DNA from 4 places in the Lysinibacillus sp. UBA6686 genome. Region 4 is predicted to be linked to each of the others. Evidence: riboswitches for the same ligand, from Rfam matches in the RefSeq annotation. Region 4 holds a riboswitch; each other region holds the start of a gene.
What was found. Region 4 has a riboswitch for thiamine pyrophosphate ahead of thiW (energy coupling factor transporter S component ThiW). Riboswitches for the same ligand answer to the same signal wherever they lie in the genome.
Positions count from the first base shown of each region.

Region 1: it holds a riboswitch for thiamine pyrophosphate, as region 4 does, so the genes downstream of both, thiC (phosphomethylpyrimidine synthase ThiC) here and thiW (energy coupling factor transporter S component ThiW) in region 4, are expected to answer to the same signal.
Region 2: it holds a riboswitch for thiamine pyrophosphate, as region 4 does, so the genes downstream of both, thiM (hydroxyethylthiazole kinase) here and thiW (energy coupling factor transporter S component ThiW) in region 4, are expected to answer to the same signal.
Region 3: it holds a riboswitch for thiamine pyrophosphate, as region 4 does, so the genes downstream of both, B2R82_RS12275 (ABC transporter substrate-binding protein) here and thiW (energy coupling factor transporter S component ThiW) in region 4, are expected to answer to the same signal.

Region 1 covers NZ_DKJS01000083.1:55,871-63,874, forward strand. Annotated here, with positions in the region: gene B2R82_RS22620 (S-layer protein) at 1-320, opposite strand, end outside; gene B2R82_RS22625 (methyl-accepting chemotaxis protein) at 573-2,723, shown strand; gene B2R82_RS22630 (AEC family transporter) at 2,869-3,801, shown strand; gene B2R82_RS22635 (methyl-accepting chemotaxis protein) at 3,978-5,729, shown strand; TPP riboswitch at 5,795-5,909, shown strand; gene thiC (phosphomethylpyrimidine synthase ThiC) at 6,048-7,826, shown strand; gene B2R82_RS22645 (catalase) at 7,950-8,004, opposite strand, start outside.
Region 2 covers NZ_DKJS01000037.1:86,849-94,852, forward strand. Annotated here, with positions in the region: gene mbcS (acyl-CoA synthetase MbcS) at 1-1,481, opposite strand, end outside; TPP riboswitch at 1,729-1,827, shown strand; gene thiM (hydroxyethylthiazole kinase) at 1,917-2,672, shown strand; gene thiD (bifunctional hydroxymethylpyrimidine kinase/phosphomethylpyrimidine kinase) at 2,672-3,496, shown strand; gene thiE (thiamine phosphate synthase) at 3,486-4,118, shown strand; gene B2R82_RS09595 (alpha/beta-type small acid-soluble spore protein) at 4,203-4,421, opposite strand; gene thiI (tRNA uracil 4-sulfurtransferase ThiI) at 4,657-5,865, opposite strand; gene B2R82_RS09605 (cysteine desulfurase family protein) at 5,870-7,021, opposite strand; gene B2R82_RS09610 (GNAT family N-acetyltransferase) at 7,290-7,763, opposite strand; gene ezrA (septation ring formation regulator EzrA) at 7,903-8,004, opposite strand, start outside.
Region 3 covers NZ_DKJS01000046.1:31,729-39,732, reverse strand. Annotated here, with positions in the region: gene parE (DNA topoisomerase IV subunit B) at 1-1,237, shown strand, start outside; gene parC (DNA topoisomerase IV subunit A) at 1,234-3,672, shown strand; gene B2R82_RS12285 (sigma-70 family RNA polymerase sigma factor) at 3,878-4,411, shown strand; gene B2R82_RS12280 (hypothetical protein) at 4,392-5,588, shown strand; TPP riboswitch at 5,654-5,764, shown strand; gene B2R82_RS12275 (ABC transporter substrate-binding protein) at 5,925-6,923, shown strand; gene B2R82_RS12270 (thiamine-binding protein) at 6,925-7,215, shown strand; gene B2R82_RS12265 (ABC transporter permease) at 7,215-7,985, shown strand; gene B2R82_RS12260 (ABC transporter ATP-binding protein) at 7,963-8,004, shown strand, end outside.
Region 4 covers NZ_DKJS01000022.1:26,251-34,254, forward strand. Annotated here, with positions in the region: gene B2R82_RS05440 (vWA domain-containing protein) at 1-651, shown strand, start outside; gene B2R82_RS05445 (VWA domain-containing protein) at 635-3,229, shown strand; gene thiW (energy coupling factor transporter S component ThiW) at 3,357-3,845, opposite strand; TPP riboswitch at 3,959-4,066, opposite strand; gene B2R82_RS05455 (MFS transporter) at 4,142-5,338, opposite strand; gene B2R82_RS05460 (LuxE family acyl-protein synthetase) at 5,740-6,918, shown strand; gene B2R82_RS05465 (iron-sulfur cluster assembly scaffold protein) at 6,933-7,286, shown strand; gene B2R82_RS05470 (cysteine desulfurase family protein) at 7,296-8,004, shown strand, end outside.

The sequences.
Region 1 (8,004 bases), on a different contig from region 4:
GTAATTTCACCCTTTTTAACGACAATTGTAGCTTGCGCATTTGTTAATGCCGTGCTATTTGCAGTTTTAAAGAGTGATTTAAGAGAATCACTAATATTATATTGTCCGTTAGAAGTACGCACCTTATCCTTTGTAATATTAGTAATAGTAACTGCATCTCCTGCTGGAACCTTCGTTTTTGTAGCAGCCAATCGTTCACCAATTTGAATTGACTGGTTTACAGATGAATCACTAGAAGCTGCGTTTACAGGTGCCACTGGCAATACTAAGGTTGCTGTAAGAGCCGTTGCCATAAAAGTTGATAACGCTTTATTTTTCATTTTGGTCACTCCAATCATCGTATTTAGTAGCTAATATATCATATATTTCAATAATTTAGTATCCAAAGGGCATGTTTTACTAGGTTTGATTAAATAAATAAACCAATAGTCCTTTTTTTAGCTTTCTTGTTTTCTGTGATAAAATCCTAATATTTCTCTATAAATATGTAAAATTCTACTTAATTCGCTAAATCTATTGTTGTGATACAATGTTCCATCCATTATTATTATGTATAAAAGAGGGGTGTTGTCATGAAAAAATCTAGAAGTATTGCTTTGAAGCTATCTTCTCTAATAATAGGAATATTTTTACTATTATTTTTTGCTTATACGATAATAACAGGCATTATTTTGAAAAATCAAAGTGTTGATGATGCAGAAAGTGCAACGCTTGAAACTGCTGAATTTTCTGCGGCAAAAATGAGTGAGCGCTTTAAGAAAGCAAATACTACTTTACTAACAACAAAGCGTATTGTTGAAACTATGGAGAAAAAAGGTGAGGTTTCTGCGCAAGCTATTTTGGATATCATGGAAACCAATTTAGTGAATAATGATGATTTGCTTGGGGTAGGGGTTATTTTAGAGAAAGATATTGCAAATGTAAAACCGATAGCTCTTGCGACTTTATTAGAACAGAATACTATGAAAATAGATTCAGCTACATATGCGGCATTAATTGATTCAAAAAATCGCTTTATACCTTATTTAAGTAAGGATGGTGGTGGTATTACTGCTGCTGCTATTGAAGGCATAGATGATAAAAGTGTGTCCGAATGGTATTGGGTACCAAAGGACGAGGGACGATCAGTTCTAACAGAGCCCTATGATTATAATGTCAATGGAAAGACAGTCCTAATGACAACTATTTCTGTCCCATTAGTAAATGCTTCAGGGTCATTTTTCGGCATATTAACGGCAGATTTATCCATCGATTATCTTAATGGATTGACAGAGTCGGTCAAGCCAGATGGTGGTTATGCTGCGATTATTACAAATAAAGGAATTTTAACAGCGAATAGCCTTGGTGCTACATTAGATGGATTGAATATGCAGGATCATATGGATTGGACAAGCATTAAACAAACGATGGATAGTGGCGAAGTAAAAAGCATGTACATGGACTCTGATGAATTGAAAGAAAATTCATTCAATGTCTTTTCACCAATGGTATTAGAGGGAATTGGTGAAACATGGACTGTCCAAATGGTACTACCTAAATCAAAAATTCTAGAGACTTATAATCAGGTGTTTATTTTTACAATTGTTGCTTCTATTATTATAGTGGTTTTAATGTCTGCTGCTAGTGCCCTATTCATTTATAGACAATTGAAGCCATTAAAGTTTTTACGTGCATCTATTGAAATGGCGGCTGATGGTGATTTAACACAAAAAGTGGATGAGAAATATATTAAAGCTGATGAGATTGGGGCTGTTGCATTGGCTTATAATAATATGCTAGATCAAACGAATAGTGCCATAAAAACAGTGCTAAATTCTACAACACTACTGAATCAATCATCCAATCATGTTCATGAGACATTTAATGAAATAGTGGCTTCAAGTCAGGAGGTTTCTGTAGCAATTAATGAAATTGCTCAAGGTGCATCTAAGCAATCTGAGGATACTGAGGAGACAAACTATCGAATGATTGATTTATCCGATCAAATTGATGCTATTACAGCTTTATCGAATGAAATGGATGAGCTGTCAAATAAAACAAAAGTCACTACTGATAAAGGCATGCAAGAGGTTGAAATCTTACGTGACCGTAATGCGGAGACAAATGCCATGAATGGTCGTATTCAGCAGCAAATGGAGTCTCTGGCATCTAATATCGCCAATATTAACCAAATAATCGCATCTATTCAAGGCATTACGGAGCAAACGAATTTATTAGCCTTAAATGCAAGTATAGAAGCGGCACGTGCTGGCGAGCATGGCAAAGGCTTTGCAGTTGTTGCAGAGGAAGTGCGAAAGCTAGCAGAGCAATCAAAAAACGAAACAGATATAATTAAGCAAACAGTGGATAGTATACTTGCAAATTCCAAGCAAACGGTTGCTGTTATTGCTTCAAATGCAGAGCTTATGCAGTCACAAAATGAGTCTGTACAAAGCACAGAGGTAGCATTTAAAGACAACAGTGAGCTATCAAACTCTATCGCCTCCTCGATAAATGAGCTAATGGCTAAGCTATCGGATATGTTGGAGCATAAAAATCAAGCAATTATGGCAATCCAAAGTATTTCTGCTATTTCAGAGGAGACAGCTGCATCTGCAGAACAGGTAAGTGCCTCTGCTATCGACCAACAAGCAGAGCTACAAAAGGTGGGGGAATCCATCAATAATATGAATGAGATTTCAAAGGAATTACAAGAGGTTGTTAATCGATTTAAGCTAGCTTAATAATGAAGAACTGTCTAAGAGGTATTGAAGGTCACCTAAGGCAGTTCTTTTTTATTGGAGAAGGCTAGTTCTATTCTCTCTTTGGGACAGATTGACCTAGCGGAAAAACAGCACTACTATAAGAAAGGAGAGGAGGACAAATGCTATGATGTATCTCGGTATGATTTTCTTCCAGATTGTTGCTCCTATTTTAGTGCTTCTTGTGCTTGGCGCGATATTGCAAAAGAAATTTTGCTTCAATCTAAAAGCGCTCTCTCAGCTTATTACCTATTGCTTCATGCCAGCCGCTGTTTTTGTTAATTTATATGAAACAAGCGTGGAGCTCTCTGTGCTTGGAGAAGTTGCGATATTTATTGTACTTTTTATCGGCAGTCAAATGGTGCTAAGCCATTTTTTAGCGAAAGGACTTGGTTTAGTTAAAACAGAGGCTGCAGTATTTAAAAATAGTGTTGTCCTTATTAATTCAGGAAACTATGGAATTCCTGTTGCACAAATGATATTTGTGACACAACCAATCGGCGTAGCGATACAGGTTATTCTGGTGATATTCCAAAATATGACTACCTATACATATGGCTTATACAACTTAATTTCCTCAACAAAATCAGGTATATCCATTGTAAAGGATTTTCTTAAGATGCCTATCATTCATGCCCTTATTATAGGGGTGGCAATGAACTATTTTAATCTTGCAGTGCCACAGTTTATTAAAATTCCAATAGATCATGTTGCAGACGGTTTTATTGCTGTGGCATTAATCACGTTAGGAGCCCAATTATCACAGCTTGAAATAAAATCCATGTTTAATAAAACAGTCATTATTAGCTGTTTTACACGACTAATTTTGGGACCAGCAGTTGCTTTATTCATTATTTATATACTCGGTCTAGATGGGGTAGTGGCACAATCATTATTTATTGCTAGCGCTTTTCCAACATCCCGAAATAGTTCTAGTTTAGCATTAGAATATGATATCGAATCAGCAACAGCCGCACAAACTGTTTTATTTTCAACAATAGTGAGCTGTATTACAGTAACAATCGTTATTTATCTAGCAGAATTATTATTTCTTTCATAACATATGACGTAAAAAAAGGAATAGGCTTATGGCTTATTGCTTTTTTTTATGCTCCAAAAGTAAAATGAAGAAAAATACTAGAAAATAAAAGTGTTTTTGTAATTTATTGTAATTTTAAATATATACATAGGGTAAATAGGTACTAAATAATAATATTCAAAGGGGTGTTCATAGCTTTGCGTAAAGGTATGGAGTTATGGAAAAAATTTATCATCTTATTAGTAGCTATTATGATTGTTTTTAGTGTTGCTCTAGGTCTTATTGTCTATAAAAGTACAAAAAATATAGTGGAGTTGACGTTAAAAGAGAATAGTATGATTCTAGCAAGAAATGTCGTGAACCAGCTTGATTCAGAGAGGTATGGGCAGCTAGTTAAAAATCCAGAGAACCGTTCACTGTATCTTGATTTACAGAAGGAGCTTACGACAATACTGAAAACCAATTATGTAACGTATATTTATGTATTCAAGGGAACACCTGATGGTAAACAATCGATGGTGCTGGTGGATGCAGGAGATTTAAATAGTAAGGAAACCTATCAAATTGGAGATATTATAGAGGATATACCGTATGAAAGTGTTGTAAAAACAATTTCTAATAATGAGGATGGCTTTAGTGAGTTTGTTTCTGTAGAGGGATGGGGAGATTTTATTTCTGCTTATGCTCCTGTCAGAGCAGAAAATGGTGAAATTGTTGCATATGTTGGATTAGATATTGAGAGCTCCATTATTTACGGCATTCAAAAATCTGCTGTAACGAAGTACTTGCCTATACTTTTAGGCATAGTCATTTTATTGAGTGTCGTTATGATGACTACATTGTATTTGTATATGCGAAAATCATTGAAGCCAATATTTATCATGAAACGAGCAACAATAGCTTTTACAGATGGGAATATGGCAGAAGCTCAACAAATATTGGATGAAATAAGCTTTGAATCGAATGATGATATTTCAGATTTTAGTAGCAAATTTAAAGAGATGATGCAATCCATGTATCAAATAATATTTAATCTTTCGGGGATTGGCACAGATATATCTAAGGCCACTGATAGTTTACAGGAGGTAGGGGATAATGTGCAGCACTCAAGCAACAAGCTGATTGAAAGTGCAGGGGGAATAGAGGAGAGTGTGGATCGACAAAGAGACTTAGCGACACACTCCTTTAAAACAATTGAAGAAATGACGGCAGGAATTATGCAGATTTCAGACTCTGTTTCTTCTGTTATGAAAAGCTCCTCCAATACAGCCAATCTTATGAAGCACAGTCAATCTGAAGCGGCAATGATTACAGCCCGCATGAATGGCGTGGCAGATTTGGTAACGCATACGGCAAAAAATGTGAATGTTCTTGGTGAAAGATATAGTACAATTGAAAAAATGATAGGTGTTATTCAAAGTATTGCGGATCAAACAAATTTATTGGCTTTAAATGCGGCGATTGAGGCAGCAAGAGCAGGTGAGCATGGCAAAGGCTTTGCAATTGTCGCAGAAGAGGTGAAAAAGCTGGCAGAGATGACAAAGCTGTCAGCAGAAGATATTCGTCAGCATATATATGAATTTAAAATCGTGACAGAAATGGTTTTAAAAGAAATGGACCATAGTACTGTTGAAGTTAAAGAGGGAGCCCATTTGGTAATGGCCATTAGTGATGAGTTAGATCATTTGTTTGAAGCAGTAAAAGTAGTGGAGGTAGATGTACAAAATGTTTTTGAGGTTACAAACACAATGTCTAAAAACACGAACGTTGTCTTAACGGCATTAGAGCAAACGAATGAGGCATCTAAAGCTGTTATGTTAGAAACAAAGGAAGTAGCGGATGCATCAAAGTTACAAGAATCAACATTGAGCCAGCTAAGTAGTACGATTCATGAATTAACGGAGCAGGTAAAGCGTTTAGAGTTTATGAAGCAAAAATATAAACTCTGAAGGAAAAAATAGTAATGAAGCTTCCATCTCTTAGCAATATCTGTTACACTAGCATCAAACTTAATAGCATTGACTAGGGGAGTCTGATGAGTCAGGCTGAGAGGGAAACGCATAGAGGTTTCTTGACCCTTTGGACCTGATCTGGCTCATACCAGCGTGGGAAAGTTAAGAAATTATTGCGTGCTCTTTATAATGCGATAATTATACCTTTTACAATCATAGCCGGATCCAAAATTTTTTGGATTCGGTTTTTATTTTTGTTGGGGTGAGCTAGATTCGGTCCTTGTATGAATTTTCTATAAGGGAGAGAAGTAGGTCATGACAACAGTTAGCGAAAAGAACATTACGATTATGTCGAGCTTTGAGGGGAGTAAAAAGGTTTATGTAGAGGGTTCGAGACCAGATATTTTGGTACCGATGCGTGAAATTGCATTAAGTCCAACGACAGGAAGCTTTGGAGAAGAGAAAAATGCTCCAGTTCGTGTATATGATACGAGCGGTCCATATACTAACCCTGCCTATAAGGTAGATATTACGAGGGGCTTACCAGCGTTGCGAAGTAAATGGATTAGAGAGCGAGGGGATGTTGAGGAGTATGTAGGGCGAACTATTAAACCAGAGGATAATGGCTTCCGCAATGCTGATGATCCACGTATTCAAGAAAACGTTTTTCCTGAGCTATCTAGGAAACCTATACGTGCGAAAAAGGGGAGAAATATCACACAGCTTCATTATGCACGAAAGGGAATTATAACACCGGAAATGGAGTTTGTAGCGATTCGTGAAAATATGGAACCAGAATTTGTTCGCGCTGAAATTGCAGCGGGGCGAGCGATTATGCCTTCTAATATTAATCATCCTGAAGCTGAGCCAATGATTATAGGACGTAGCTTCCATGTGAAAATTAATGCTAATATTGGGAATTCAGCAGTATCATCTTCTATTGCAGAAGAGGTGGAGAAAATGACTTGGGCAACACGCTGGGGTGCTGATAATATAATGGATTTATCGACTGGTAAGCACATTCATACGACGCGTGAATGGATTATCCGTAATGCTGCGGTGCCAGTTGGAACAGTGCCAATTTACCAAGCACTTGAAAAGGTAAACGGTGTAGCTGAGGATTTAACATGGGAGGTGTATCGTGATACGTTAATCGAGCAGGCAGAGCAAGGCGTCGATTACTTTACGATTCATGCAGGCGTACTGTTGCGTTATGTGCCACTAACAGCAAATCGTGTGACAGGCATTGTGTCACGCGGAGGTTCAATTATGGCGCAATGGTGCTTATATCATCATCAAGAGAACTTTTTATATACACATTTTGAAGAAATCTGTGAAATCATGAAAACATATGATGTTGCCTTCTCGTTAGGGGATGGCTTACGTCCTGGATCGATTGCAGATGCTAATGACGAGGCACAGTTTGCAGAGCTTGAAACGTTAGGAGAATTAACACAGATTGCCTGGAAGCATGATGTACAGGTGATGGTGGAGGGGCCAGGCCACGTGCCAATGCATTTGATTAAAGAAAATATGGACAAGCAATTAGAGGTGTGCAAGGAGGCTCCGTTCTATACTTTAGGACCACTGACAACAGATATTGCACCTGGCTATGATCATATTACATCTGCTATTGGTGCGGCAATGATAGGTTGGTTTGGTACGGCAATGCTATGCTACGTGACACCAAAAGAGCATCTGGGCTTACCAAATCGAGAGGACGTTCGTGTAGGGGTGATTACGTATAAAATTGCTGCACACGCGGCTGATTTAGCGAAGGGACATCCTGGAGCACAGCAGCGAGATGATGCACTTTCAAAGGCACGTTTTGAATTCCGTTGGCGCGATCAATTCAACCTGTCTTTAGATCCAGAGCGTGCAGTTGAATACCATGATGAAACATTACCAGCAGAGGGGGCAAAAACTGCGCACTTCTGTTCAATGTGTGGGCCTAAGTTCTGTAGTATGAGAATCTCGCAGGATATTCGTAATTATGCAAAAGAAAAAGATTTAAATACGACAGAGGCAATTCATCAAGGGATGCAGGAAAAGGCAGAGGAATTTAAGAAAGCAGGCAGTCAGATTTATCAATAATAATGTAATGAAGGTTTGTGTTTATTTAGGCACAAACCTTTTTCGTTGAATAAAAAACTCCATGTGAAGTGTGGCTCACATGGAGTTAAAGTTGGATTTGGATATCAATAATAGATGGAAGAATTAAACGTTAGATGGTTGTTTCACGTATGGATTAGAAAGATCCATACCTTCTAAA
Region 2 (8,004 bases), on a different contig from region 4:
TATTTATATGGTGCTGTTAAAGCTTTTACATGATTTTGAAGTTGTTTAATAAGATTATCATTTCCTAACTCTCCATCATTAAGTACCACAAATGCCTTTACAATATTTCCTCGAACTTCATCTGGACTTGCTACAACTGCCGCTTCTTTTACTGTAGCATGTTTGATGAGAGCGTCTTCTACTTCAAAGGGTCCTATTGTATAGCCAGATGAAATAATAACATCATCTCCTCGCCCCTCAAACCAAAAATAACCATCTACATCTTTATATGCTCGATCACCAGTGATATACCAATCTCCTCTAAATTGTAAACTGGTACGCTCAGGGTCATGTAAATATTTTTTAAATAACGCAGGCGTTTCACGATGAACGGCAATATCACCTACTTCTCCAACTGCAACAGGATTTCCAAAATCATCTATAATTTCTACTTTATTTCCTGAAGTTGGTTTTCCCATTGAGCCAATTCTAGCCTCCATACCTACCATTGTTCCAACCAGTAATGTATTTTCAGTTTGCCCATAGCCATCTCTTACCTGTAAACCGAAAGTATCCACAAACACTTTTATTACATCGCTATTTAGAGGTTCTCCTGCTGAGACGGCTTCACGAACACTTTCTAAATTAAAATCTTGTAAATTTTCTAGTGCAGCCATAAATCGATATTCAGTTGGTGTACAGCACAGAATATTAATATTGAATTTCTCAAGAAGTGTAAGATATGTTGCTGCATTAAATTTGCCTTTGTACACAAATGCGGTTGCACCACTTCCTAATGTAGCGAGGAATGGACTCCAAATCCATTTTTGCCAACCTGGAGCTGCCGTAGCCCAAACAATGTCATCTTCCTGTACGCCTAACCAATTTGGAGCTGTTGTTCGTAAATGTGCAAATCCCCAGCTATGTGTATGTACTGCTGCCTTAGGATTGCCTGTTGTACCACTTGTATAAGCTAAAAATGCCTTGTCTGAACTTTTCGTTGGCGTTGAACTTATGTAGTCTGTTGGTTGTTCTTGCATTTTTTGAAGTAATGACTGCCAAGGTTCGTGAGCAGTGCCTATTACGAATTGCTGCAAGCCCTGTAAGTTTTTCACGTTATCAAATTGCTCAATATATGGCTCATATGCAACAATGCCTTTTGCATGAGCGTGGTTTATACGATATTCTATATCCTTCGCTCTTAGCATTTCTGAACTAGGAATAATTGTTATACCAGCTTTTAGAGCAGCAATATAGACAATATAGGCTTCTACTGATCTAGGCACCATCACGATAAGTACATCACCTTTTGTTAAACCTTGTTTTGTAAAAACATGTGCTGCCTGATTTGCCTTTGCCAGTAAATGTGCGTATGTAATAAACTGAACATCATCATTTTCATCATAAATAATGAGCGCATTCTTGTTTGCATCCTTTGCATATTTTTCAATTTCCTCTGTAATATTGTACCATTCAGGTGCAATTAAATCCTGTCTTTTCATGGCAAATGCCTCCCTTATGCTATGACTCATTATAAAACTCCATTTTTATCATTTTCAATGGTTCGCACTCTATTTTAGAAAAGTCATGACAACTATCATACTTTGCTATATGGCATCAGTCACGTTCATCAATCAATTTCGCCTAGGTGTAATTGTAGCTGTCGCTACAGAACTACATTTGCTAATGAAGATAAAAACTATCTATTGAACAGGAAAGAAAAGTATGGTACATTTTGGTCAACTAAAAGCAAGATTGCAGGGGGACTCATTAGGAGTTGAGAAGGTAAAACCTGACCCTTTGAACCTGTTAGTTAATACTGACGTAGGGAGCAATTCACATCTAATTCATTGATGAAAGGCTCTTTGCGTGTATTTTTTGCACAAAAAAGAGCCTTTTTTGCACGCTTACGTCCATCCAACAAAGGAGGACTTAAAATGGTTTTTCAAACTATCCGTAAAAAAAGCCCACTAATTCATTGCATTACAAATTATGTAGTGGCAAATTTTCAAGCAAACGGGCTTTTAGCAATCGGTGCCTCACCAGTTATGGCTGATGGCAATGATGAGGTCGAGGAAATGGTTGCAATTGCCTCAAGCTTATTGATAAATATTGGTACCCTTAATGACAAAACGAAAGAATCCATGATACTTGCAGGAAAAAAAGCCAATGCACTTGGCATACCTGTAGTGTTAGATCCAGTTGGCGCTGGAGCCACGACCTACCGAAAACAAACCGTAAAGCAACTGTTAGAAGAGATTGAATTTGCAGTAATTCGCTGCAATATTGGAGAGCTTGCCGCAATTGCCAACGTAAAATGGCAGCAAAAAGGTGTAGATAGTGGAACAGGTTCAATTTCTTTAGAGAATGAAGCAAAAAGAATTGCTCAGTTGTATCATTGTATAGTGATTGTCACAGGTGAAAAAGATTTCATAACTGATGGAAATCACCAACAATGGATTACAGGCGGAAATCCTCATATGACAGAGGTCACCGGTACTGGCTGCTTATTAAGTGCCATTTGTTGCGCTGCTTTTGTATCCGACAATCAGCCCTATAACCAATTAGTAGATGTACTAAGATGTTATAAAAAAATTGCTGAACAAGCTGGTTCTACTACACAATACATCGGTGATTTTCAAATTGCTGTATTGAATGAACTATATCGTCTTTCAAAGGACGGTGAACGATAATGCAGGTTGTTACGACAATTGCTGGATCTGATAGTGGCGGCGGTGCTGGTATACAGGCTGATTTAAAAACCTTTCAGGAATTAAAGGTGTTTGGAACTTCTGTCATTACAGCTTTGACCGCACAAAATACACTTGGTGTATCAGGGGTAATGCCCATTGAGGCAAGCTTTGTTGAGCAACAACTACAGTCACTATTGGAGGATTTCCCAATTAGTGCTATGAAAACAGGCATGCTATTTTCATCAGCCATTATACAAACTATTGCACAGATAATGGCTAATACCAAAGTTCCACTTATTGTAGATCCTGTGATGATTGCAAAGGGCGGAGAAAGCTTATTACAACAAGATGCCATTGATGCTATCATTAATCTTCTACTGCCAGTGGCAACCATTGTGACTCCGAATATTCCAGAGGCCGAAACGCTTACTGGCAAAGAAATTAACACTTTAGCTGATATAAAAGAAGTAGCCAAGCTCTTGCTACAAACTGGAGTACAATGTGTCATTATAAAAGGAGGTCATTTAGCAGATAAGAATTTTGCCATTGATTATATATTTTTTAAAGATGGACATTCTTTTTCTATGCAAACTCCTCGTATTGCATCAAAAAATACACATGGTACTGGCTGTACGTTTTCAGCAGCCATAACTGCTTTTTTGGGCAGTGGTCTTCCTATAAAAGAAGCAATTATCGAAGCAAAAAAATTTATTCAATTAGCAATAACGTATGATTTAGCTCTAGGTAATGGGCATGGGCCGACAAATCATTTTGCCTATCAAAACTATAAGGAGACTTGTGAGGTGATTATTCATGAATCGTAATGATTTACAGCTATATTTTATAATGGGCACAGGTAATGTTGTCCATCAGAAGCCAATACAAGTTCTTGAAAAAGCTTTACAGCATGAGATCACCATGTTTCAGCTTCGAGAAAAGGGACCTCGTGCATTAACAGGACAAGAATATGAAAATTTTGCTCGTCATTGTCAAAAGCTTTGTCAGCAGTATAATGTGCCGTTTATTATCAATGATGATGTAGAGCTTGCAGTAAAACTTAAGGCAGATGGAATTCATATTGGTCAGGAGGATTTCCCTGTATCTAAAATTCGTAAAAAAATTGGAAAGATGATATTAGGTGTTTCAGTTCATTCTCATGCTGAATTGGAAACTGCTTTACAATATGGAGCAGATTATGTAGGAATTGGTCCCATTTTTGCAACTACTTCTAAAAGCGATGCGAAAACGCCAAGTGGAACAAAATTTTTGCAGGGCATACGCATTGAAAACCCTGAGCTTCCCATTGTTGCAATTGGAGGCATAAATTGTTCAAATGGACAATCAGTTATTGATGCTGGTGCGGATGGTATCGCTGTTATTTCTGCTATTTGTGATAGTGAGGATATTTCCCAGACAATAGCAACGTTTAAATCATTTTTTATTTAGGATAATTAAACTAAATGTAAGCAAACTAAAACCAGTGCCTTTTACGGTCACTGGTTTTAAGCTTAATAATTACTTATTCAGCAATTATTGATTGTTGTTTGGCATACCTTTTAATTGAGATTCTGCCATTTGTACAAGACGTTTAGTGATTTCACCACCAACGGAACCGTTAGCACGAGCTGAAGCGTCAGCTCCTAATTGAACACCAAATTCTTGTGCAATTTCGTATTTCATTTGATCAAGTGCTTGTTGTACACCAGGTACTGCAAGCTGGTTTGAACTGCGGTTGTTGTTTGAAGCCATGTCTCTCACCTCCTTGTGAATATAGAATGTGCGATATTAGATTTTTAATACAAAATTTTTAGAGGTAAATTGTACCTCCATAGGAAAAAGGGGAAATTAAAAAAAGCCGCCTCAAAATTTGCTTTTGAGACGACTTTATATCTAGTGTAATTACGACCAGATTTTTTTCTTTACAAGCACTCCGCTATTTATAGAGATAGAAGTTTTTTGCTGAATCAATATAAATTCATTCTCGTTATAAAAGATCTGCAAATTTATCGGTTTCTTGTTCTTTTTTCGGGAAAATATAGACCTCTCTATTTTTCACAGCTCGTTCAATTAATTCATCAAAATCCGAGAAGCTTTCGTAATGTTCAACCTTCTCAAGCTTTGGCTTTGTTTTTGGACTTGCAGGTGTAAAAATGGTGCAGCAATCTTCAAATGGCTGGATAGATGTTTCGTATGTGCCAATTTTCTCAGCAATATCGATAATTTCTAATTTATCAGTTGAGATCAAGGGACGTAAAATCGGTGTATTGGTTACAGCATTTATTGCAGTAAGACTTTCAAGTGTTTGACTTGCCACTTGTCCAAGGCTTTCACCTGTTACGATTGCGAGTGCATCTATTTCCTCCCGTACCTTATCAGCAACTTTTAACATCATACGGCGAGTTGTTGTCATGGATACATTTGAAGGTACTTTTTCTTTAATCAGTACCTGTATTTCAGTAAAAGGAATGACATGTAAACGAATGCTTGCACCAAACTTCGTTAATTCATTTGCTAGTACCTTTACCTTTTCCAATGAATTTTGGCTTGTATATGGTGGACTAAAGAAATGAATCGCCTCTAAGCGCACACCACGCTTCATCATTAAATAGCCAGCGACTGGACTGTCTATTCCACCAGAAAGCATTAACAGCGATTTCCCATTAGAACCTACTGGCATTCCTCCTGCACCAGGAATCACTTGTGCCATCATATAAGTTGCATCATGACGTACTTCTACACGAAGCTCAATATCAGGATTCTTTACCTTTACTGATAGATTTTTGTAATTTGGTAAAACATAGCCGCCAATTTCACGTTGAATAGCATGAGATTCTAATGGAAATGTTTTATCTGTGCGCTTCACCTCTACTTTAAAGGTAAGCTGCTCATTTTTAAATGTATCCATAATTGTAATGGCGAGCTTTTTCATAGCTTCAATATCTTTTTCACACGCTGCCACTGGGCTGAAAGATTGTATGCCAAAAATTTTAGGTAGTCCTTCTAATAAAGCATTCATTTGAATTTCATTTTGTATAGCGATAAACATCCGATCACGCTCTGTACGAATGTGTAAATGTCCTAAATCTGCAAACGCATGACGAATATTTTCACGCAATCGGCGGATAAAATCCATCTTATTGCGCCCTTTTGTTGAAAGCTCGCCATAGCGAATTAAAATTTCTTTCCAAATCATTGTATTATTCTCCTTTAAGTTCCATCAATACTTCATTTAACACATCTTTAAATTTTGCAATATCCTCATCCGATAAATAGGCACCAAAGCTTAAACGGATAACACCCTTTTTAAAATGCTCATCAAGTTTTAGGGCCTCTACCACATGGCTAGTTTTTGTTTGCTTTGACGAACAAGCGCTTGATGTAGAAACGATTACCTGACGTTTTTGCATTGCATTAATAATAACCTCACCTTTTAAATCCCGAATGCTAAAGGATAAAATATGTGCTGCTCCCTGAGGCGTCGATAAAATATGCACTGCCTCTCCATATTCACGTAACTGTAGACATATTTCATCATGCCACTTACGATACTTTTTTTCCTGATCCAGCCTTGATTCCACCGCAATACGAGCAGCTTTGGATAAAGCGACAGCCTGCGGAACAGCCACTGTCCCACTACGTAATCCATATTCCTGACCACCGCCAAGTGCATACGGTTGCCACTTCATATGTGTCCGAAACGCTAACACACCTGAGCCCTTAAACCCATGAATTTTATGCCCTGAAATGGAAATGCAGTCAGGTCCATCCTCATGGTTAAATGCTAAAGGTAATTTTCCGAAACTTTGAACGGCATCCACATGAAAAGCAGCCCTGCTCATATTATGAATAATTTTAGCTGCTTCAAATATGGGCTGAATGGCGCCCATTTCATTATTAACGTGCATTATGCTTACTAAAATGGTATCCTTACGTACTTTTGCACGAAGATCATCTAATGAAATCACTCCATTTTGATCCACTGGCAGATATTCTACCTCAAAGCCCTCTTTTTCAAGTTGCTTAACGGACTCTAGAACAGAGGGATGTTCAATTTCAGTCGTTATAATATGCTTGCCTTTATGTGTATTGCTGCGAGCCAGACCCAAAATTGCTGTATTATTGGATTCAGTACCACCTGATGTAAATAGCACATTTTTTGCTTCTGTCTGCAAAATATCTGCTACTTGCTCACGTGCACGCATTAATAAGTTGTTTGCTTCAACACCCATTGCATGTATGGAAGCGGGATTGGCATAATACTGCTCATTCACTACCATAAATGCTTGCATGACCTCTTTTAAAGGCTTTGTGGTTGCACTATTATCTAAATAAATTGTTTTTACTTCCATTAAAATTCACACACTTTCAAAACGTTGATTTAACGGTATTTATCATAACGCAATCTTGGGCAATTGACCACTAACTTTAACAATTATTCTAATTAAGTCACTCTTTTATTTACTTTTACTATTTTAGCTTGAAAAATTAATTCATCACTTATGCCTTTGCGTAAGCGTCCAGATTATTTTCAAGCTTGCTTGTAAAATCCATCTTCAAAACCTGTGATATCCGCCGGGACTTTGACTTCATGGAAACGCCCAAAAGTAAACGTTACATTCATTTTTTCAACATTGTTATAAATGCGCTTGTTGCTGTGAATTCCATGCTTTTTTTAAAGCCTAATTTTTCGTAAAGATGAATAGCTCTCGTATTAAATTTTGCAACTGTTAAGCGGAGAGGATACTGATTATTTTGTTGTATTTGATGTAGGATAAATGTAAAAAATTCCATACCAAAACCTTTCCCTGTTAATTCAGGCTTCATCCCGATACCTACATCAATACATTCGTTCAGATATGCCCCATAGTCATGCCCTTTAGGAACTTGTGCAGATGCTCCTGTGCAAAAAAAACCGACAAGTTCATCTTTGTCGTTAACAATTGATTTATATGGATTATCAAGTATTTCTTTTATTGATTCCTCAGAATGTTCGTTGTTATAAAAATCATATGGTGGTTCATATTTCCAACTTACAATATCAGTCGCATAGCTTACAGTCATTTCCCTAATAAAAAATTGCAATTTCCCCACTCCTTTTCATCCGTTTATTTATCTGTCATTTCGATGTTCTAACCAGCGTATCCATCTGATTTCAAAAACAAAGCTGTCTAAAAAGTATTCGTATACTTTTTAGACAGCAGATGAAATTTCTTATATGGCTGTGTCTTAACTATCTTGACATGAATTCCTCTGCAACGAGCTCTTGAATTCGTTTTAAAGCGCCTGGCTCCATTTCTTCAACTGCCGTTCCAGCCTCTTCTAGTGCTTTGGA
Region 3 (8,004 bases), on a different contig from region 4:
AGGGATTCAGGATGATATTGAAGTAGAATTTGCATTCCAATATAATGATGGCTATTCAGAAACAATTCTGTCCTTTGTTAACAATGTTCGTACACGTGATGGCGGAACACATGAAACAGGCGCAAAAGCAGCATTAACACGCGTATTTAATGAATACGCAAGAAAGATAGGTCTGTTAAAAGAGAAAGATAAAAACCTTGAAGGGACAGATATTCGCGAGGGTCTAGCAGCAATTGTGTCTGTACGTATTCCTGAGCATTTACTACAATTTGAGGGTCAAACAAAAGGCAAGCTAGGGACGAGTGAGGCTCGTTCTGCCGTAGATAGTGTGGTCTCTGAGCAAATTTTATATGTGCTTGAGGAAAATGCCGAGCTATCTGCATCCCTTGTTCGTAAAGCTATTCGTGCACAGCAAGTTCGTGAAGCGGCTCGTAAAGCACGTGAAGATGCACGAAATGGCAAAAAGAACAAAAAGGCCAGTACCATTCTTTCAGGAAAATTAACGCCCGCACAATCTCGCAATGCTGCGAAAAACGAGCTCTATTTAGTCGAAGGAGATTCTGCTGGAGGCTCAGCAAAGCAAGGGCGTGATCGTACATTCCAAGCCATATTACCTTTGCGCGGTAAAGTCATTAATACGGAAAAAGCCAAGCTACAGGACATCATGAAAAATGAGGAAATTTCAACGATTATTCATGCTATTGGTGCAGGTGTTGGTACAGATTTCTCTGTTGAGGATTCAGCCTATGATAAAGTCGTTATTATGACCGATGCTGATACAGATGGTGCACATATTCAAGTGTTGCTATTAACGTTTTTCTACCGTTACATGCGTCCATTAATTGAAGCAGGTAAGGTCTTTATTGCCTTACCACCTTTGTATAAAATTTCAAAGGGCACTGGTAAAAAAGAAGTGATTGAATATGCTTGGACTGAAAATGATTTACAGAAGGCCATCAAAAAAGTTGGAAAGGGTTACATACTACAGCGCTATAAAGGTCTTGGTGAGATGAATGCAGACCAGCTGTGGGATACGACGATGAACCCAGAAACACGCACATTAATTCGTGTAACGATTGAGGATGGTGCACGTGCTGAAAGACGTGTTACAACATTAATGGGCGATAAAGTTGAACCACGTCGTAAATGGATCGAAGCCAATGTAAACTTCGGTATGGAGGATGATTCAAATATTTTAGACAATGAATTCATCCAACAAGAGGAGGACCAAGCATGAGTAGTACGGAAAAGTTTCAAGATTTACCTTTAGAAGAAGTGATGGGTGACCGTTTTGGTCGCTATAGTAAATACATTATTCAAGACCGCGCGTTGCCTGATGCACGTGACGGTCTTAAGCCTGTGCAGCGTCGTATATTATATGCAATGTTTTCCGAGGGGAATACACATGATAAACCATTTCGAAAATCCGCTAAAACAGTTGGGAATGTAATTGGTAACTATCATCCTCATGGTGATAGCTCAGTTTATGAGGCTATGGTGCGCATGAGTCAAGATTGGAAAGCGCGTCATATGCTGATTGAAATGCATGGGAATAACGGGTCAGTAGATGGTGATCCGCCAGCAGCGATGCGTTATACGGAAGCAAGACTTTCAGCTATTGCTGCAGAAATGCTACGTGATATCGGCAAGAAAACCGTAGAATTTGTGCCAAACTTTGATGATCAGGATATGGAGCCAACCGTTTTACCAGCCCGCTTCCCGAATTTACTAGTGAATGGCTCAACAGGTATTTCAGCCGGCTATGCAACTGATATTCCTCCTCATGCTCTTGATGAGGTGCTTGACGGGGTTCTAATGCGCTTAGAAAAGCCTCACTCAACGGTCGATGAGTTGATGACCGTTATTAAAGGTCCAGATTTCCCAACTGGTGGCATTATTCAAGGTGTTGATGGCATCAAAAAAGCTTATGAAACGGGCCGCGGTAAAATCATTGTCCGTGCACAAGCCGCTGTGGAGCCAATTAAGGGTGGCAAAGAGCAGATTGTCATTACGGAATTGCCATATGATGTTAATAAAGCGAACCTTGTTAAAAAAATAGATGAGCAACGTGTTGATAAGCGTCTAGAAGGTATCGCGGAAATTCGTGATGAATCAGATCGTACAGGTTTACGTGTGGTCATTGAACTGAAAAAAGATGTACCAGGACAAGGTATTTTAAATTATTTATTTAAAACAACAGATTTACAAGTAGCTTATAATTTTAATATGATTGCCATTCATAATCGTCGTCCAACGATGATGACACTGCCATTATTACTTGATGCGTATATTGCACATCAAAAAGAAGTCGTTACCAACCGTTCAATCTATGATTTACAAAAGGCTAAGGATCGTTCGCATATCGTTGACGGCTTAATTAAGGCATTGTCTATTTTAGATGAAGTAATTGCTACGATTCGTTCTTCAAATGATAAAAAAGATGCGAAATTAAACTTACAAACTAAGTTTGACTTTACAGAGGTACAATCTGAGGCGATCGTTAGCTTGCAATTATACCGTTTAACGAACACGGACATTACAGAGCTTCGCCAAGAACAGGATGAATTAAATAAATTAATTGCCAAGCTAGAAGGCATTCTTAATAGTGAGGCAAAGCTTATTCGTGTCATAAAACAGGAGTTGCTTGATATTAAAAAACGCTTTACAGAGCCACGCCGTTCGAAAATTGAACAAGAAATTGAAGAAATCAAAATTACATTAGATGTCCTTGTACCAAGTGAAGAGGTTGTCGTGACTGTGACTAAGGATGGTTATATTAAACGTACTTCCACACGTTCCCATGCAGCCTCAAATGGTCAGGATATTGCGATGAAGGATTCAGATTATTTATTATATGAAGAAACCTTAAATACACAGCATCATCTGCTACTGTTCACCAATCGAGGCAATTATATTTATCAGCCTGTTCATGAGCTACCAGACATTCGCTGGAAGGATCTCGGTCAGCATATTTCAAGTATTGTGCCGACTGGAGAGGATGAATCCATTATTGCGGTCTATGGTTTCGAGACATTTGAGCAAGCGAATACTTATATTTTAACGGCTACGAAAGATGGACAAATTAAACGCTCGCCTTTAGCAGATTATGCAGTTACCCGTTATTCAAAGCCGATAAAGACAATGAATGTTAAAGCTGGCGATGAAATGATTTTTGCAGATTTCGTAACGGATGACACTGAATTACTATTAACAACCGATACAGCCTATGCGATTCGTTTCCCAATGGAGGAATTACCAGTAACAGGTGTCAAAACTGGTGGTGTTAAAGGAATTACCTTAAAAGATGGGGAAGCATTAGTGGGTGTTAATGTTTTACAGCCAAACGACACAGAATATGTTGTGATTGTAACGCAGCGAGGTGCTGTGAAGAAAATGAATGTAGCTGAAGTTGAGATGGCAAGTCGCGCAAAACGGGGCTTAAAGGTGTTAACAGAATTAAAAGCAAACCCTCATCGTATTGTTGCAGTAGTCAAAGCTACAGATGAGGAGCATGTTATCATAGAAACTGAAAAAGGTGTGCAAGAGGTTATTGATGTACAAGCATTAACGCGAGCAGATCGTCATTCAAATGGCTCATTCAAGGTAGATATTGCAACTGATGGACAGATTTCACATGTATTAACAGTAAAAAAAGAACAAAATCCAAGCTAGATTGACGAAGCCTTTTTAAAAGATAAAAGTCGATTTGCCACAAAACTGTGATGCAAATCGACTTTTTTTAGTTTTAAAGTGCCCTTCTTTAATTGTTATTCAGCACCGGCTAAATAATGCATTAATATAAAATTAATGAAAAGGTGAAACCAACAAGCATTGTGCTTTGTCTAACTTATACAAATTGAAGAAGGGAGGGAATTGCTTGGAGAAACAACAAAGAGATATACATTTACGGGAGGTTATGGATTTATACGGTCATTACTTACTTCGACTAGCTTATACATATGTAAAAAATAAAGAAAGGGCAGAGGATATTGTACAGGAAGTATTCATCCGCTATTACATTCATATGGAGCAATTTGAAGGGCGTTCTAGTGTCAAAACTTACTTATACCGTATGGTCGTCAACGAGTGTCATAATTACTTTAAAAGCTGGGCATATCGGAAAACAGAGTTAACTAGTCTTTTTAAAAAGCAGGAAGCCTCTATTTCAGTGGAATCTCAAATTTTAAAGCAGGAGGAAATGGATGTAATTGCTCACAGCATTACTACATTAGAAACGAAATATCGAGAGGTCCTTTGGCTTTATTACTATGATGAACTATCTATCACCGATATCGCATCCATCTTACAATGTTCAGTTAATACAGTGAAAACAAGGCTAGCAAGGGGGAGAAAACGAGTAGGCATCCAATTAGAAAAGGAGGGATTTTATAATGGAAATGAATTTTCGTAATCGATTAAAGGCTACAATACCAGATCAAATAGCATTAACTCCCCAAAAAAAAGATGAGATTTTAGAGGCTGCTCATGTAAGATTAGAGCAACAGCAAACCCCTGTAAAAAAACATATGTGGAAGCCCGTAGCGGTAGGAATTTCAGCTTTAGCTCTTACGGCCTTATTAAGTTATCCTTTTATAGATGAAATAAAAGAACAATTGGCAATATCGCAAATAACTGAGCAATCCTATGAAGAAATTAGTATCCCTGGTCGATCTGCTAATACATTATCTACAGCTATCTTTGATGATGCAACGAACTCCTTTTATTATTACGAAGGCAATACCATTTATTCCTATGCACTTGATACACATATTGAAAAAGCGGAAGAAACAAGTGAATTCCCTATTTCAAAAATGTTAGTAAATGAAAATTGGCTTGTTTGGATGGCTGATGATAGGAATTCTGTGTTTGTAAAAAATAGAGAAACATTAGAGATCAAAGGCTTTTCTACAAATAATTATATGGATTTCGAAGATGATACGCTACTAACAGAAATATCTGATACAAGGACAGGTGATACCATTTATAGCTTAACAAATCTGCGTACAAACGAGGTAAAACAATATGTAGAACTAAATAAACAATCTTTTGATGGAGTTGCAGTAAGTCCTCCAATTTATCAGGACAATAAGTTGCTCCTTCCAAAAGCCTTTAAAAAAGATGGTGTAGAAACGGTCCGCTTTACGCTCTATGATGTTGGAACGGAAAAAGAAAAACAATATGATTTCCCTTTTAATGGCATACATGACGTGGCACTTACTGATCATAAAATCTACGCTTCCTTTAGAACTGGAGAAAGCTTAGAGACAGGATATGTTGATTTAGTAGATGGCTCCTATCATAAACTTGATGGTAAAAAAGCCCTTACTTTAACAGCCTATCAAAATAATCTTGCTCTTTACGAATGGATACCGAAGGAGGAAAAATATCGCTTTAAATCCTATCAAGTCAAAGAAGATGGTTCATTAACACCGCTTTACGACTTTAAAGATATTTCATTAGTCCTCTTTGAGCCACGATATACTAAGGAAGGAACACTACAGGTATTTGGGATAAATGAAAAGTATCTCACGGAGGATGGAATTCATGAAGCGAAAGATGCTGCAATTAAAATATTTTTACAGCGTTAATATTAAATAGAGCCTTGTCATTTACAGTGAGATATGGGTATAATAATCAACGAAAAGTTCATATGGAAAGAATGTAGGGGGGCTGGTAGTTGCCAGCTGAGATTGTGTCCGTTAGACGCTGACCCTTTGAACCTGATTTGGCTCGTACCAGCGTAGGGAACATCTATTCAAAAAAAAGTAAATTTTTGATATTGATTGACAACGTCTGGGAGAAATCCTGGGCGTTTTTTTGTTAAATGTACATATCTTGGGTGCAGATAATCCATAAATACGCTTTCTTCTGGTTAGAGCATTCCTTCATGAACACTTTCACACTACTTACTGGGAGGATTCAGCATGAAAAAATGGTTATTGGTTCTTATGGCTGCCCTTTTAACATTAGCGGGCTGTAGCGAAAAAGAGGATACCAAAAAGGATGAGCATGCGTTAAAGAAGGTGTCCGTTGTACTTGATTGGATGCCAAATACAAATCATACAGGGCTATATGTTGCTAAGAAATTAGGTTATTTTGAAGAGCAGGGCTTAGATGTTGATATCTTACAACCTGGTGACGCAGGAGCAGATCAGCTTGTAGCATCTGGCAAGGCACAATTTGGCGTAAGCTATCAGGAGGGAATTACACAGGCTCGTGTACAGGGTGTACCTCTAGTATCGATTGCGGCGATTATTCAGCATAATACTTCTGGCTTTGCCTCAATCGCCTCCAAAGGTATTACATCACCGAAGAAATTTGAAGGTAAAACATATGGCGGCTGGGGAGCTCCACTAGAGCAGGCCGTACTACAATCATTAATGCAAACTGAAAATGCAGATATTAATAAATTAGATATTATTAATGCTGGCGATATAGATTTCTTTACAATGATGAAAAAAGATATTGATTTTGCATGGATTTATTATGCTTGGACTGGGATTGAAGCTGAGCTTCGTGGTGAAAAGCTGAACATGCTGTATTTAACAGATTATAGTGACCAACTGGATTATTATACACCCGTTCTTGCTACAAATGAAAAAATGATTAAGGATGATCCAAAGATCGTTGAAGCATTTGTCGCTGCCGTGGCAAAGGGCTATGAATACGCGATCAGTAATCCAGGTGAGGCAGCAGATGTTTTACTTGAGGCAGTACCTGATTTAGATAAAGACCTTGTGCATAAAAGTCAGGAGTGGCTGGCAGATAAATATCAGGATGACGCTGCTCAATGGGGCGAGCAAAAGCTAGCTGTCTGGGAAAACTATGCGAAGTGGATGACTAGTAACAACGTTTTAGAGGGCGAATTTAACGCAGAACAAGCATTTACAAACGACTTTTTACCGAAAAAGGAGACGAAGTAACATGGCAAACTCATTAATCAGTGTACAAATTATTCCGAAAACAGAAAAATATGAAGATGTGATTCCATTTGTCGATGCGGCCATTGCTATTATTGATGCATCAGGCGTGAAATATGAGGTGCATCCTTTAGAAACGACGATGGAAGGGGAGCTGACAACGTTACTACAAATTATAGAACGAATGAATAACAAAATGATAGAGCTTGGGGCTATCAATGTTATTACCCAAGTGAAAATTTTATATCAGCCATCAGGTATTACTATGGATACATTAACGGAGAAATACCAGTGATGAAGCAGGCAATACAAAAGGGAAGGTCGATAATTTTTATCGCCTTCCTCTTATTCATATGGGAGCTAATCGTGCGTTTGGCAGATATCCCGCATTGGTTATTGCCGGCACCAAGTGCTATTTTAGCAGAAGGGGTACGATCGTTTGAAACATTTTTGCCTCATGCCTTCGCAACCGTGCAATTAGCTTTACTAGGACTTACAATTGGCATATGTTGTGGACTAGCAGTTGCTGTGCTCCTACATCGTTTTTCATTTATTCGAGAGCTATTTTATCCCATTCTTATTATGTCACAAAACGTTCCAATACTTGTCCTAGCGCCCTTGTTAATTATTTGGTTTGGCTTTGGTTTATTACCCAAGCTTATCATTATTTGCCTAGTATGCTTTTTTCCGATTGTTATTGCAGCAATGGATGGCTTTCGTCAAACCTCACCAGAGTTGAAGCATTATTTTGAGATGATTGGGGCAACAAAGGCACAAACCTTTTGGAAGCTAGAATGGCCATTTGCATATCCATCTATTTTTTCGGGTATTAAAATTGCCGCTACCTACAGCATTATGGGGGCTGTTATTGCGGAGTGGCTAGGTGCTAAAAAGGGAATTGGGGTCTATATGACATTGGCACAGTCATCATTTCGTACAGATCGTGTGTTTGTTGCCATTTTGGCTATTATATGTTTAAGTTTAGTGTTATTTAGCGCTATTCGACTGCTAGAAAAAATCATTGTGAGGGGGAGAGGATTCCATGCTAAGCGTTCAAAATATTGATAAATCCTTTGATTCTCTT
Region 4 (8,004 bases):
TTATTTGGTCGTGATGATGCCGAAAAAATTGAAGCAAAGGGCGAAGTAAATACAACAAGTGATGCATTGTTTGCATTTAGTGAGCTAAAAGATATTTATGTTAGCACTGTATATCCTGGGTTTGATAGTTATCAAACAATTGCATCGGTTGGAGATCATCCCTTTATACAACGTTCTCCTAAAGGTGATCTTGTCATATTAGCTGATATTGCAGATACAGATTGGCCTCTGCACCCTTCATTTCCATTATTTTTGTGGAGTGCGGAACAACAACTGTCAGAATCGATTGGTTCACTTGGTATTTTTACGCCGAACGAGCAGCGCGCAGTTGCTTTGAAACAGGGTGATTGGAGTGTATATTCGCAGGACGATCAGTTTTTATCGTCCATAACAAATGGCTTATTAACAGCTCCAATGAAGCCAGGGATTTATACAGCACGTTCAGAAGGTGAAGAAAAGCGCTTAATTGTCCAGCTTCAAGCACAAGAGCGTGTTATCCCAAAAGGAACTAGCTATACATTAGGAGAGCTCAAAGAAAATGGCAAAGAAGAAATAGCAAAAGCTTCACTTGTACCTTGGCTTATTCTTCTTATTTTACTAGTACTTGTAATAGAGTGGGAGGTGCAACGACGACGTGGATTTACGAATTGATATGCCATTAGCATTGTTGCTTTTACTCCCAATATTAATGTATTTTGGTTGGACCTATTGGCGAGAGCGTCAGCGCTTGAAAAAGAGCCACATCACAGTGCTAGGAATTCGTATTCTAGCAGTCATTTGCTTAGTTTTTGCACTTGCAGGTCCTTATATTTTATTACCTATAAAGGAAGAGCAAATATTATTTATGGTAGACCGTTCAGCTTCTATGAATGGCACAGACGGTGAGATGACTAATTTTATAGAGGAAAGTTTACAGTCGAAAAAGGATGAACAGCTTGCAGGGATTTATTCTTTTTCATCAACACTGCAGACAGAAGCAATTTTATCGAAGACATTAAAGGAAGTGCCGAAGTTTACAAACATAGAAGCAACAGATCAAACAAATATTGAACAAAGTCTACAGCTTGCTTCGGGGATTGTTAATTCGAAAAAGGCAACACGATTGGTACTTCTAACAGATGGTAATGAAACAAAGGGCAATGCCTTAGAGTTTGCCTCGAAATTTAAAGGGTCCAATATAAGCGTTGATGTTGTTCCATTTCATCAACCAGTTTCTACAGATGTATCATTGAAAAGCTTTGTAACCCCACAGGTTGCATATGTGGGTGAGCAGCAGCAATTAGTTACAGAAGTTCATGCAACAGCGGCTAATAAAGGTGAGCTTCTATTATATGAAAACGACAAACTTGTTCACCGGGAGGCTGTAGAGCTTGCACAAGGCTCCAATGTATTTACCTATAAACATACCGCTACAGCAGAGGGGCTTGTAAAGTATGAAGCTGTTGTACAGGTAGAGCAGGATGCCATATTTGAAAATAATAAACTAACCAGCATTACAATGGTGCAAAGTGAACCACATTTACTAATTGTTAATGGTTATGATAGCGCATCACCTATAGCAGCCGCTCTTGGTAAACAATCCATTTCCTTTAATGTTGTAGATGCTCAAAGTTTGCCAAATGAGCTTTCAAGTTATCTACAGTACAATGCCATTATTTTTGACAATGTGCCAGGACATTTAGTGGGCGAGGCCAAAATGAATGTGATTGAGCAGGCAGTCAAAAACTTTGGCGTTGGCTTTACGATGGTAGGGGGCGAAAATAGCTTTGGCTTGGGCGGCTATTTTAAAACACCAATTGAAACTTTACTACCTGTTGAAATGGAGATTAAAGGAAAAGAACAATTGCCTTCATTAGGACTGGTAATCGTGCTTGACCGCTCTGGCAGTATGTATGGATCGAAGCTAGAGCTAGCTAAGGAGGCGGCGGCTCGTTCTGTCGAAATGCTACGAGATGAAGATACGCTCGGCTTTATTGCCTTTGATGATCGACCTTGGGAAATTATCGAAACAGGTCCACTTAACAATAAGGAAGAGGCTGTGGATACGATTTTATCCGTAACGCCAGGCGGTGGGACAGAGATTTATGGATCTCTCGCAAGGGCCTATGAAAACTTAGCAGATTTAAAGCTACAGCGTAAGCATATTATTCTATTAACAGATGGACAGTCACAGTCAGGAAATTATGAAGACTTAATCGCTGAAGGAAAAGAGAATGGTGTAACATTATCTACTGTAGCGATTGGACAGGATGCAGATGCCAATTTACTTGAAGCGCTTAGTGAAATGGGTACCGGACGATTCTATGACGTTGTTGATGAGCAGACAATACCTTCTATTTTATCCCGTGAAACGGCAATGATTTCACGCACATATATTGAGGATAATCCCTTCTATCCAACCATCTACAATGCATCTGGTTGGAACACGTTATTTGCAAATGGTGTACCTCAAATGAATGCTTATATTGGAACAACAGCAAAGCAGGGGGCCTCTGTCATTGCTGAAAGCGAGAAAGAGGATCCAGTACTAGCGCAGTGGCAATATGGTCTTGGTAAGACATTTGCCTTTACTTCTGATTCGACAGGTAAATGGACAGGTGACTGGGCAAGATGGCAGGATTGGGGAACGTTTTGGCAAACACTTATTTCACAAATGCTCCCAAGCTATAATGATGTTGCCTACGACGTACGTTTAGAATCGGATGGTTCATTTGTTATTACAGATCCTACCAATGAAGCAGCTTTTTTAGATGTTGTAGCTGTCAATGAAGCAGGAGAAGAACTTGAAACACAGCTTGAGGCTATTTCAGCCTCACAGATTCGGGCAGTTGTGCAAGCGGAGCCAGGGTTAATTTTCTTCCGTATCGCTGATGAAGATCAAGCTATTTTTCAAGCGGGTATAAGTGTACCTTACAGTGCTGAATATGAGTTACGACCTGTAAACGATAAGCTGGTGGAAGAACTGACAAAGCAAACGGGTGGCTCTGTTTTGAAAGAACCGAAGGAGGTATTTCGTGAATTTACGAAGAAAGGCGCAGATCGTCAAAATATAGCAACATGGCTTATATTAGCAGGTATGTTACTGTTCTTCATCGATATTACAATCCGACGCTTTGGCTGGAGCTTCTTTGCTAAGTCGAAGAAAAAAGAGCAGCTTGTTGAAAATAAAACCACACAGGCAGAGGATACAAATGTTGCTCAGCTATTAAAGGGCATGAAGAAAAGATAATTTGGATTAAATGACAGTGCAAAATGATTGATTATTTTGCACTGTTTTTTCGTTTTAAAGTGAAAAGGAAGAAGCTTTCGTTCAAAGGGAAACCCTGCTCAAGAGGGAAATCCTTGCTCTGAAAAATTTAACGAAAATTTTTAATAAGTGCAGTATTTCGTAAACTATTAGCAATTGCTACACCAAAAATAGCACCAATAATACTAGAGGTTAAAAAGGCAGGCATGAAAAACATTGATGCTACGGATGTCCCCATTAAGATATATGCATATGGTACGGCAATGAGGGAGGCGATAATGCCAGTTCCTACTATTTCACCAACGCCCGCTAGCCAAGGCATACCACTGTATTTATAAGCCAGTGCTGCACAAAATGCGCCAATGACACTGCCAGGAATGGCTAATAGGGAGCCTGTCCCTGTTAAAATACGAATAATCGCTGTAGTAAGGGCAATGATAATAGTTGGTATTGGTCCGAGTAGAATGGCACCGATGACATTGATGGCATGTTGTATCGGATAAGCTCGCGCAATCCCTATTGGAATTGAAACGAAGGTAGAACCTGCTATGGCAATTGCCACTAATAAGGCCATGATGGTTAATTTTCGAACTGACATAAGTTACACTCCCTTGAAATATAAAATGAATTGTTATCTCTGCTAAACTGGCAAGCACAAAAAGGCCGCTCCCTGAAAACAATAGGAAGCGGCCTTGCATTTACATATCAAAAAGCAAGATGTCGCCACTTCCCTCCGCTAGTATGAACTAGATCAGGTTCAAAGGGTCCGTATATGGTCATATACGTCTCAGCCTTTTAAAGACTCCCCTAGTGGTAATAATTATTCAATTTCTGTTTAGCATTGTAACAACATAAATGTATCATACTACTAATAATAGTCAATAACTTTTCAGATTATTTGGAATCAGGCTGCATAAGATGCGGCGCTTTTTTCATTGTCCAGATAAGGGCAAGGAAGAAGCAAGCCATTAAAATAATAGCACCAAATATATAAGGGCTATTCATATTCCAATCAAATAAAATACCCGCCAATGCTGGACCAATCATATTGCCAAGACTCATATAAGCATTATTCAGACCTGCTGCAAATCCTTGCTCATTTTCGGCAAGCTTGGAGATCAGTGTGTTAACAGCAGGACGAATTAATGTTGTGGCTGTCGAGAAGATTGTCGCAACAACTAAAATAAGGGCAAACCCAGATACGAATAATATTAAGTAGATCGATATGGCTGCAATAAATAAATTGACTAATACGACCTTCATTTCACCATAACGATTAAAGAGTGGTGTAATAACAAACATTTGTACAACTACACCAAAAGCACCACCCACTACTAAAATAATAGCAATATCCCCAGGTGTATAATGAAACTTTTCTGTAACAAATAATGATAAAGTCGTTTGGAAATTAGCAATTCCGAACGAGAATACCATCATAATAATGAGCATAACAAAGTAAGGCATATGTACTGAACGTACCATTTGTTTCGCGAGATTGTCTTGCTTATGCATTTTTTGTGCTGCGTTTGGTTTGGTAGATGGTAATAAAAAGAACGATAAAATAGAAGCCAAAATAGCCGCAGCTCCAGCTGTATAAAATGGAAAATGTAAGCTAACATGTGATAAGAAACCACCAATACCGGGTCCTATCATAAAGCCAAGAGACATGGCAGCACCAAGCATCCCCATCCCTTTTCCACGTTCTTCATATGTTGTAACATCTGCGACAAATGCCATAATAGGAGGTGCCACAAAGGCTGATCCAAGGCCACCTAAAAAGCGTGCTAAGAAGAGCATCCACACTTCTGTAGAAAGTCCAAAGCCGATTTGAGCAAGTCCTGTTAGTATAAGTCCGAAAATAATAAGATTTTTTCGACCATACTGATCCGAAAGATTCCCAGCAATTGGAGAAAAAACGAATTGAGCGAAGGCGAACGTTGCAATAAGCATACCTAGAACTTGTCCTGCAGCACCAAATATTCTTAAATACTCGGGCATTACAGGAATAATAATCCCAATACTCCCCATTGCGATAAACATATTAAACATTAAAATATACAAAGCCGCCTTATTGGACTTCTGCTGGGTCATCGAATACCCCCCTTTTTCTAATCAAATATAGTACAGTCTATCACAAAGAAAAATGGTTTGCTAATAGTTAGGATTACACGAAATAGTGGACCAATGGTTTATTCTTAAACTACTAAATGATAAATATTTTGCAATAATAATGTAGTGTTCAATTTGTAAATTCCACAAGTTTTTTTGTGGAATTTACTTTTTTTCTTGTATTGAATTAGGGGTTACACCATTTGTTCTTATGTTAATCTTTTTATGTCAACTATATTACAAAATTTGTAATAATTAGTGATTGATATATGGTTGATGTTCCTTTAATAATTCCTGTGTAACGGCTTCCTTTTGGTTCTTTATTAGGCAATCAAAAGCCGAGAATCCGAGAGAAATTGATATTAAAAAGGAGAGGAAATGAAATGGTAACTATTCAAGCAGCAATGGAAAATTTAAGAGAATTAGGTATTAATCCAGTTACAGCAGTCATTGGGTCAACTCAACAGTTATTTCAGTGGGATGAAGAAAAAGTTAATGAATTAAAGGGTTATTTAATCTCTCAAAATTTTAAATATCATTATGAAAACAATAGCTTTTATCGAATGCTGTGCGAGGATAGCGGTATAACACCTGCAGATGTACAAAGTTTAGATGATATACAAAAAATCCCACTTATTCCGGTGACAAGCTTTAAAAGACCTGATTCTCATTTATTACTATCAACATCTTTAGAGAATATTGAATTTGAAATGCGAAGTACAGGAACTAGTGGTATCCCAAGTATATCAAGAAGGGATGCGGAAACATTAAACAATTGCGTATTTAGTATATATGCAATGTATAGAGAGATGTTCGCCTTCTCTCGTGGTGCTGGTCTCTTCCTATTCCCATCTCCAGAAGAAATGCCAGAAATGGGAATGGTAAAAGTACTAAATATGCTCTCAGGTTTGTTTGATGCAACACGATGTCTTGTTAAGAGAGCATCCTTCAAACCAAAAGAGGCAATAGAAACTTTAGAAAAATGGCAAAACATTCATACGTGTCACATCATAGGACCACCATTTTTAATTTATAAATTGGTCAATTATTTAAAAACAAATAATATTCATTTGAAGTTGGATCAAAAGACGATGATTATCAATCTAGGGGGCTGGAAACGCTTCTCTGGTATGGAGATACCTCGAGAACAATACAATAAAGAATGTGCTGAATTTTTAGGTATTCCTGAAGAAAATATTAGGGATATGTATGGATTAGTTGAATCGAATATCTTAGCTATCGAGTGTGAGAAGCATTCTAAGCATGTACCACCTTGGGTTCATTTTTCATTAAGAAATCCCAAAAATTTAGCTGAAGAGGTACCACAAGGAAAAAGAGGTGTTTTAGCAATATTTGACCCTACGTCCTTGTCATATCCAGGATTTATTCAAACTGAGGATTTAGTGTATTTAAAGAAAGAAAATACATGTGAATGCGGAAGAAACGGTCAGAAGGTGGTATACCTTTCTAGAGTAGCAGGTGCAGAAATTGGTTGCTGTGCCATTAATTTAGAGAAGCATATGGATGCCGCAGAAGCTAAAAGCGAAATGGCAGAAGTATAAGAAAGGATCTAAACATGTACAATTCTATCATTGTTGATTATTTTAGCAACCCTCGACATTCAGGTGAACTAACCGATGCAAATATGGAATTAAAAATTGGTAACTCTGTTTGTGGGGATACAATTTTCATGAGTGTAAAGGTAGAAGATGGGAAAATATTCGATGCAAAATATAAAGCCTATGGTTGTGCAACATCTTTAGCAACAGCTGATATATTTGCAGAATTTATCATTAATAAATCAATAGAAGAAATTAAGCAGCAACCACAACATGAGATTGATAAAATGCTAGGGGAGTTGGAGCCTCCTCAAATGCATTGTTTAAATATTTTACATGAGTTATTTGAGCAAATACGTTCGGCAGCTTAGGAGGCTTTTATGATAGGAAGGTATTTTGATTATAATGCCACTACTCCTCTTCGGGAGGAAGTGGCTTCTACTATGATAGAAAATATAATGCTATTTGGAAATCCCTCTAGCACGCACTCCTTTGGACAGTTAGCGAAATTAAAAATGGAAGAGGCACGCTCACATGTTGCCACATTAATTAATGCAGAAGAATCAGATATATTTTTTACTTCTGGTGGTACAGAGTCGATTAACACTGCATTGAAAGGATATTTCTTTTCAAAGGATAAACGCCCATTTCATATCATCACTTCTAAAATTGAGCATGCTGCAACCTTGGAAGTATGTCGATATTTATCTACCCTGGGTGCTGAAATTACCTATTTACCTGTTGATACTAATGGCTTCATTGCTATTGAAGATTTAAAAAACGCTATTCAAGAGAATACAGCGCTTGTTTCAATCATGTTTGCCAACAATGAAATCGGCTCAATTCAACCAATTCAAGAGATGGTGAGAGTAGTTAAGAATATCAATAGCAATATAATCTTTCATGTTGACGCTGTACAGGTGATTGGCAAAATCCAGATAGATGTTCGGGATTTAGGAGTGGATGCATTATCGATGGCTGCCCATAAAATATATGGTCCTAAGGGCACAGGTGCATTGTACTTGAAAAACGGTGAACGTAAATTAGATCAGCTTCTTCATGGCGGTGGGCAAGAAAAAGGTTTTCGTG